Regions from separate parts of the Anaerobacillus sp. genome, predicted to be linked through region 1. Evidence: predicted binding sites of a transcription regulator. Region 1 holds the regulator's gene; the other holds the start of a gene.
What was found. Region 1 encodes NrdR, which represses ribonucleotide reductase genes. Its sites were predicted from a motif close to AACACNATATATNGTGTT; they were not measured.
Positions count from the first base shown of each region.

Region 2: the regulator NrdR is predicted to act here: its motif matches at 1,613-1,630, upstream of ACK4M9_RS10270 (vitamin B12-dependent ribonucleotide reductase).

Region 1 is NZ_JBKBWN010000004.1:357,133-361,635, reverse strand. It holds gene ACK4M9_RS07810 (replication initiation and membrane attachment family protein) at 1-973, opposite strand, end outside; gene nrdR (transcriptional regulator NrdR) at 1,157-1,621, opposite strand; gene ACK4M9_RS07800 (hypothetical protein) at 1,784-2,179, opposite strand; gene ACK4M9_RS07795 (glyceraldehyde-3-phosphate dehydrogenase) at 2,785-3,819, opposite strand; gene coaE (dephospho-CoA kinase) at 4,064-4,503, opposite strand, start outside.
Region 2 is NZ_JBKBWN010000006.1:97,938-102,440, forward strand. It holds gene ACK4M9_RS10270 (vitamin B12-dependent ribonucleotide reductase) at 1-1,440, opposite strand, end outside; gene dat (D-amino-acid transaminase) at 2,036-2,881, shown strand; gene ACK4M9_RS10280 (lipoate--protein ligase family protein) at 3,061-3,894, opposite strand; gene ACK4M9_RS10285 (rhodanese-like domain-containing protein) at 4,081-4,461, shown strand.

The DNA of each region.
Region 1 (4,503 bases):
GAGTTAGTGGGGATACAGTTTCATAATGTAATATCATTTCTTCTTCTTCACTTGTTGGCTTTTTGTCAGACATCGTCCGATATTTTTCAGGATGCGTTCTTAACCCTAGACCAGGTGGTTCACTCTCATAAGTAAACTTATACCAGTTTTTCACTTTTTCTCTCATCACATCAAGATCGACCGTATCATCATGGAGAAGAGAATCTTGAATGATTTTACTCATCTCAAAAGGATCAATCCGATAGACAAAGGCTAGACGGACAATTGTCTCTTTCACCTTTTCAGTCAACAAAGTGGTTGGATTTATCATGTTCGATAAATAGGCGATAAGTAACGAAAAGTCAAAAGCATTTTCTAGAATTTTGTATGATCCTTTATCATCATCATTACTAATTATGTCGTGATTTTGATGATCAATCGCTAAGGAGGAAGAAATTTCTCCTTGTTGAGAAGAAATTTCTGAATGATGCAAAGATGTAAATACATCGCCAAATGATAATGTAATATCTTTAAATTCGTCTTTATCTACTTTACTTATCGTAAAACGCTCTCGTAATTGAAGGTAGCGATGCTTTCCTACACGATTGTACAAATACACACTAAGAACATCGTCCTTAAAGAACTCTTGTGGACTAAATGGTTTTTGTAATTCATATAAATAAGTAATATCGTCATCATGTTTATGCTTATAAACATTTAATAACCCAATTCCCTCTAACTTTTTCCGTTCCTCATAAATTTTATCTAAAGGAAGTCCCATCATCGTCATTAAAGTTTTATGCGTCGTTTCCGTACTTGTATACTGATCGCTTTCTAGTTCACTTAGTAAAGCTAAATAAAGACTATGAGCAATAGCACCAATAAGTGGTTGGTATAATAGGGTTAGTATTTTCCGATCTACCCCATTAATAAATGAACTTGTGCGAACGACATAACGATCAATAGGTAATAAATGCATCCAATGTAACGCCATTCTTTCATCACCCATATCTATAAATTTACTAATCTATTTTAACATTATTTCCATTTAATTAAGAGCCTACTCTTTTTAATTTTACAACCATAATTGTTTAATTTTGTGATTTGTGTAAGATATAATTAACATATCTTAATTCACTAAAAAAAAGAGCTAAAGATTGTCTATCTTAAGCTCTTTTTATTTCGTTTCTCCTTTTTGTAAAAGGTCTTTTAATTCATCAATAAATACATTTATATCTTTAAATTGACGATAAACAGATGCAAATCGAACATATGCAACATCATCAACATTTGCCAAATATCCCATGACAATTTCACCAACATCGTGACTATTCACTTCTGCAGCACCGGCATTCCTCAAGTCCTTTTCAACTTGATCAACGATATCTTCTAACTTTTGTAGTGGTACTGGTCGTTTTTCACAGGCTCGAATAAGACCGCGGAGTATCTTTTCTTTGCTAAATTCTTCCCGATTTCCGTCCTTCTTAACAATAATTAGCGGTGTTTCTTCAACGGTTTCGAAGGTAGTAAAACGATAATTACATTCTTCGCATTCGCGTCGTCTTCTAATTGAGCGACCTTCGTGGCTTGGACGTGAATCAAGTACTCGCGTACCGTTATAATTACATGTTGGACAGCGCATATCATCAACTCCATATGTTTGCCTAAATTTCTTATATAACAATTAACTTATTTCTTAATGATATTAAAAATTACTTCTAAGTACAAGTGGTAGTTTAGGGGATTTTGTTTAAAAATTTTCTTTACTAGTTTGTAAAAATGCTAATAAAAAAACTACATTTTTTTAAGCCCCTAAGCCAGATCCCACATATTCTAGACGTTGGTCAAGTTTTTGATAAATTTCTTTTATTACTTTGGCACTGTAACCAAAATCAAATGGCAAACTTGTTTCTGTTGTTACTGCAAAATCAACTGCTGTTCTGAGTGGTGAAACCATAATAATTGTCGCTACTAAGAATACTTTTCTTTTCCCTTTCCCAATGACGATAATCTCTCCACGTTCTGTAGAACTGGATTTCACCTCAAACTGAGGAGTTTGTCCAAATAACGTTAAAACTTCATTAAATGCCTTATCCTTCATAGCTTTATAGTAGCGAGTTTTTAACGCCTCATCAGAATGAGCTTCTCTAGTTTCTGTATGTGTAGATACAAATTTGTTAATCTTGTCTTTAAATCCCATTACTGTCACCTCTTAAAAAGTTATGTATGATGTCTTAGTTTTTCCTAAAAAGGTTGCCCTTTCGTCTATATTATACTTTAATCCTTCATTAAAGTTAAATTATCTCATAGAAAATATATTTTAACACGAAAAAAATATTTTTTTTGAAAAGTCGCTGGTTTTCCTTTCTCTTCGCTGTAAAACTCTAACGAATTTTAGAGGCTTGTTCAAGGAAATCCAGCGGCATATTATAGATATTTGTAAATTAACCGATATCGCACATAAAAAAGTCGCTGGATTTCCTCTCTCTTCGCTGTAAAACTCTAACGAATTTTAGAGGCTTGTTCAAGGAAATCCAGCGACATATTTTAGATAATTGTAAATTAACCTGATATCGCACAAAAAAAGTCGCTGGTTTTCCTTTCTCTTCGCTGTAAAATTCTAACGAATTTTAGAGGCTCGTTCTAGGAAATCCAGCGCATATTTTAGATAATTGTAAATTAACCTGATATCGCACATTAAAAAATCGTTGGATGTTCTTTCTCCTCGCTCAAGTACTCGACCGATATTTTCACGCAGAAAAAAGAGGTGATTTTACACCTCTTTATCTGGTCGAATAATAGATATTAAGAAACACCAATTTTCGTATGTGTTTTTATTTTTTCTGCTACATAATTTACGAGGTCAACAACGCGACAAGAATAGCCCCACTCATTGTCATACCAAGCTAAAACCTTTATTTGCTTTTTCCCGATTACCATTGTTGATAAACCATCAATAATCGAAGAATTTTCGTTACCATTAAAGTCAATGGATACAAGTGGTTCAATCGTAAAACCTAAAATTCCTTTTAAAGGACCATTAGCTGCTTCCTCAAATGCCTGATTGATTTCTTCAGCTGTAATATCTTTTTCAACTGTTGCGACTAAATCGACTAATGAAACGTTTGGTGTCGGAACACGCAACGAAAGACCATTCAATTTCCCTTCTAATTGTGGCAGTACTAATGAAAGTGCTTTTGCAGCTCCTGTTGTAGTTGGAATAATCGATTGTCCACACGCTCTTGCGCGACGAAGATCTTTGTGCGGATTATCAATATTTTTTTGATCATTCGTATAAGAATGCACGGTTGTCATTAAGCCACTTTCTATACCAAATTTCTCATCAATAACCTTAGCTACAGGGGCTAAACAGTTTGTCGTACAAGATGCGTTTGAAATGATATGATGATTTTCGTGATCGTACTTATCTTCATTGACACCCATAACAATTGTTACATCCTCGTCTTTACCAGGCGCAGTGATAACGACCTTTTTCGCACCTGCTTCAAGGTGATAAGAAGCTGTTTCCTTTGTTTTGAATTTACCTGTTGCTTCAATAATAATATCAACATTTAACTCTTTCCAAGGAAGATTTCTTGGATCTCGTTCGCTAAGTAAATGAATGTTTTTTCCGTTAACAGTAATTGTTCCATTTTCCTCAGCTTTAACTTCCCCCAAAAATTCTCCATGGATACTATCATATTTAATAAGGTGAGCAAGCGTTTCTGCTGGATAACTTGCATTTATAGCAACAAGATCTAGTTTATTATCAAGAATTGCTTTTCTAAACACCATTCTTCCAATTCTTCCGAACCCATTTATTGCTACTTTCACTTTCATATGTGATATCCCTCCACACTAATACGTTATACTAAATAATCTTTTATATAAAAATAGTATAACATATAATTCAGATATATGAAGTTTATTTTTAACTTTTTGTTATAAATTGGACGAATGCCTATAGATTGGTGTTTTCAATTATGAATTTCTTCATTGAATCAAAATAAAGGCTAGCGTCGGCATTCGTGACGTAGCCTTTATTTTAAAGTTTGGCAAGGTTTTCTTTATCTTATAATAGCCTTTACAAGCAATTCCATTTTGTTAAGATAGTTAATAATTGGTTCTTCGTTTCATCCAATGAGCCGTTGTTATGAATGACTTCATCAGCATACGTAATTTTTTCCTTTAAAGGGAGTTGTGCGTTAATCCGAGATAAAGCCTCTTCATCACTATATTGATCCCTATTTTTTAAACGCTCTTTTTGCAACTGCTGGTCAACATAAACAACAATAACCTTTTCCACCAAATTTGTTAACTTACTTTCATATAAGAGTGGAATATCTAGGACTATTGTTTTAAAGCCTTCTTGTTTCCATTGTTCAATCTTTTCTTGCATTCTTACTCTAATCGCAGGATGAACAATGTCATTTAGTAAAAAGCGCTTGTGCTCGTCACTAAAAACAATTGATCCAAGTTTTTTTCGATCTAGGGTACCATCAACGGTTAAAATTTCAGTACCAA
Region 2 (4,503 bases), on a different contig from region 1:
TTGCTCACCACACGGATTTGTCGCTACTACTTTCTGTCCATAGCTAACAGCATTAGTCATGTCATTGGCATTATCAATGAAGAAAATCCCTGGTTCTGCTGAGTATGTTGCACAAATATTTACTAATTTCCATAATTCACGTGCTTTAATTGTTCGGTAAGTCCTAATCTTAAACCCTAGAGCTTCCCACTCACGTACATCGCCGTAGTTGTTCCAATCACGGTTGTATGCTTCCATTTCCTCTTTAGAATAATTTTCTACATCTGGAAAACGCAGTGGATAATCTTCATCGTTCTCAACAGCTGACATAAATTCCTTCGTTAAGCAAATAGAGATGTTTGCTCCCGTTAAAAATTCTGGGTTATTTACACTATATGTCCCACCCAATGTTAGTTTCTCTAAAGCTTCATTGTTTACTTTCTCATCAAATCCACCTTGACCAGGGATTGTTTGATAGTTAAGGATACCTTGGTACATTGCCTTTTCTGTTTCAGTTAAAGGCGTAAATTTCAGTTTATCTTTTACAAGTTGTTTAATTTGTGTATCTTCACTGTGTTCTAGTAAGAATTGTAAGATCCGCGGATTTTGCATCTTCGAAATAATAAATTCAAGTATATCAGGATGCCAATCTGACAACATAATCATCTGTGCACCCCTGCGCGAGCCACCTTGCTCTACTAAGTGAGTTAATTTAGCAATATCATCTAACCAAGAAACTGAGCCAGATGACTTCCCATTCACTCCCCTAGCTAACGTATTTCTCGGTCTTAAAGTTGAACCGTTCGTTCCAACACCACCACCACGGCTCATGATTTCCATTACTTGTGTTCGGTGCTCAGAAATTCCACCTCTTGAATCTTTCACATAAGGCATAACGTAACAGTTAAAGTAAGTCACATCTGTCCCTGATCCAGCACCATACAGCACACGACCTGCAGGGATAAAGTTCAAGTTAGCTAATTCTTCATAAAAATCATTAAACGATTTTTGTCGACGTTCTTCTGATGTTTCAACAGTAGCTAAGCCTGTAGCATTTCGTTTAGCAATCTGTTCATAATAGATCTCTAGTGGTTTTTCAATTGAGTCTATCGCTCTCTTTACTATTCCTGTTTTCATTTCTTGGGGATCTTCAAGAACGCCTTGAAATTCCTCATCAACATAAATCTCAACTTCATTTTTAGCCCAGTTAATTTCCTGCACAAAGCCAAATCCTCGTGACGGAAATTTGGGATCTTGTTTAACAGTTAAGACAACGAAATCGCCTTCTTTTAGTGTCTTTTTTTCTGTATCTTTAAAAGTATATCGGTCTAGCATAACTAGCCTCGATACACCTTTTTTTTGAATTTTCATGTCCGGTGTGATTTCATGAACTTGCGGAAATTGTTTAATATCCTCATTAAGCCTTTCCACATTAATTTTCATCACTTTTGACATTGCCATCGCCACACGCATTCTCCCCTTTTAGATTAATATCATCTACTTCTCCCAAAATGTTAAAATTAGTGTTACCAAGTCTAGTAAATGTTGTCAAATCTCATTGTTGTAATAGCTTGTCTTAGATTAACACATAATTTACGATCAATCAATATATAGTATGTAATTATCATACCTAAGTACTATATGTTGTAATGCGAGAGAAGAAATTGATATTTGTCAACTTTAAAAGATATTAAAAAACTGAGTTAAGTATAGAATTTTCGACTTAAACCGCAAAATAACCTGAATTATGAACTATTTTGTCACTTGCAAAAATCGCTAGTAACACGATACCTAATAAACGCAAGGACTTAACAAATTAGTTACAAATTTTTTAAAAAAATTTGTTACAATAGTTCTTAAATAACACATGAAAAATGTTTTTTCACCGTCACTATATATAGGCAATGAATTTCATCATTCATTGTTTTCGCTATTTAAGTTCTAAATGTAGTTGCGAAGAAACCATTTGCAACTACATTTAGATTGATATAGCTCGATTAAGGTAATTAAAAAATTCACTTAGTCGTTAAAAAAAAATAATTTTGGAGGGCTGAATATGTCATACGTCTTATTTAACGATCAAATTACTAAACGTGAACATGTAAACATTGATATGGAGGACCGTGGTTATAATTTTGGTGATGGAATTTATGAAGTTATTCCTATTTACGAAGGCAATACATTCGCTATGGAAGAGCATTTACAACGCTTCTTGGAAAGTGCTTCAAAACTTGAAATAAAGCTACCGTATGACAAAACTGTTTTAGAGCAACAATTAAACGAGTTAAAAATCAAAAATAAAGTAATCAATGGGATCATTTACATACAAATGACTCGTGGCGTTTCCCCACGAGCCCATCTTTATGAACGAAATGTAGAAGGTCTCATCACGGGTTTTTGTCGTGAAATGGCTTTTCCAACTGAACAAAAGCTTGCAGGGGTAAGTGTTTTATTAACGGAAGATATTCGCTGGCTCCGATGTGATATTAAATCTATAAATTTATTAGGAAATATAATGGCAAAAAGAAAAGCAACTGACAACGATTGCCATGAAGCGATTATGCACCGTAATGGGATTTTGACAGAAGGGTCTTCTTCAAATTTATTTATTGTAAAGGGAAAACAACTACAGACTCATCCTCCTACTAATTTAATCTTAAACGGAATAACCAGACAAATCGTAATAAAACTAGCCAAGGAAAATGGTTTTACTGTTAACGAAGAAGCTTTCTCAATGCAACAATTATTAGAAGCAGATGAGGCCTTTATAACTAGTACAACACAAGAAATCACTCCCATCACTAAGATCATTGGCGATATAAACGCTACATTCCCAGTAGGAACTATTACAAAAGAATTGCAACATGCCTTTAAAGCCTTTATTGATAAAGAAACAAAGTAGTAAAAAATGAAAGTCGCTGGATTTCCTTTGTCTTCGATGTAAAACATTAACGACTTTTAGAGGCTTGTACAAGGAATCCGGCACAATGGAGCGGTGCACGTAACCGAGAAATAATTAATGCTAAAAAGTGTATACTTCTTATAAAAAGATTTGGCACCAAAATTGGTAGCCAAATCTTTTTATTTTCTGAAATTCCACTCATCGTTTGCGTAGCGATCTACGGCGAGTTTATGAACATAACTAATTTGATCTTCAGATAACGTATAAGGTTTTAGAACAATGTCTAGTCCCTTTTCAAATCCGCTTTTGAAGGCAATTTCAGCGTCTTCTATTGTAATTTTTTTTTCACTTAATTCATTTATTGCCACAGCTTTTTTGCTAAAGCCTTTTAACATCCGCTCACGAACGCGTTCGTTTGAGAACTTAAATAAGTCAAATAACTTTTTTTCATCTAAATCTAAAATGATAGAACCATGCTGCAAGATAACATTTTTTTGCCTAGTCTGAGCACTTCCAGCAACTTTTCTACCTTCAACAACTAATTCATACCAGGACGGGGCATCAAAGCAAACAGCTGAACGAGGACTTTTCAAAAGATCTTGCTCCTCTTTTGTTTTCGGAACAGCAAAGTATGCATCAAGTCCCAAGTCCCTAAAACCCTCAAGAACGCCTTCTGAAATGACCCTATATGCTTCTGTTACTCCTTTAGGCATTTTCGGGTGGTCTTCTGAGACAATTACACTGTATGTAAGTTCATGTTCATGTAGTACCCCTCTACCACCTGTAGGTCTACGAACAAAACCTAAACCATATTTTTCGACTGCTTCTAAATTAATTTCTTTTTCAACTTTTTGAAAATAACCAATTGATAAAGTAGCTGGGTCCCAGCCATAAAAACGAATCGTTGGATTAATTTTCCCTTGGCTATGCCACTCTAATAAAGCTTCGTCTAGCGCCATGTTAAAAGCAGCTGAACTTTTTCCAGAGTTAATAAAATTCCATGTTTCTTTCATTTGTTTCCTCTTTCTATAAAGAATTGTTATTCTTAATCTATAGTAGGTAAAGTAGGGATGTCAACCAACGTGAATTGCATACATCTTGAATAATCACATTGGATCATTTATATTTGTTATTATAATATACGATTTGTGTTGATCTAACATTTTGACTAACACAGCGTTCTCAAAGGAGTAGAGTAGATGAATTGGGCGAATTTGGTTTTAGGTATTATGACAGCAATTCTAGTGTTTTTAATTGTGAAAAGGTTTATTAAGCCAAAATACTTGAAAGATCTTCATGAAGATGAGTTTCGTCAAGGGTACCGAAAAGCACAGCTTATTGATGTAAGAGAACAAAGGGAGTTTGAAACCGGTCATATTTTAGGTGCTAGGAATATTCCATTATCACAAATGCGTCAAAGAGCAGCAGAAATTAGACCGGACAAGCCTGTTTATCTATACTGTCAAACAGGATCTAGAAGTATTCGGGCTGCCGAGTTCTTAAAGAAAAAACAAGGTTGTGAAGACCTAAGTCATTTAAAAGGTGGCTTTCGTAAATGGACAGGTAAAGTAAAAAAATAAGAAATTACCGTGTTTTAACCAACAAAATAACTTCTCTTTTAG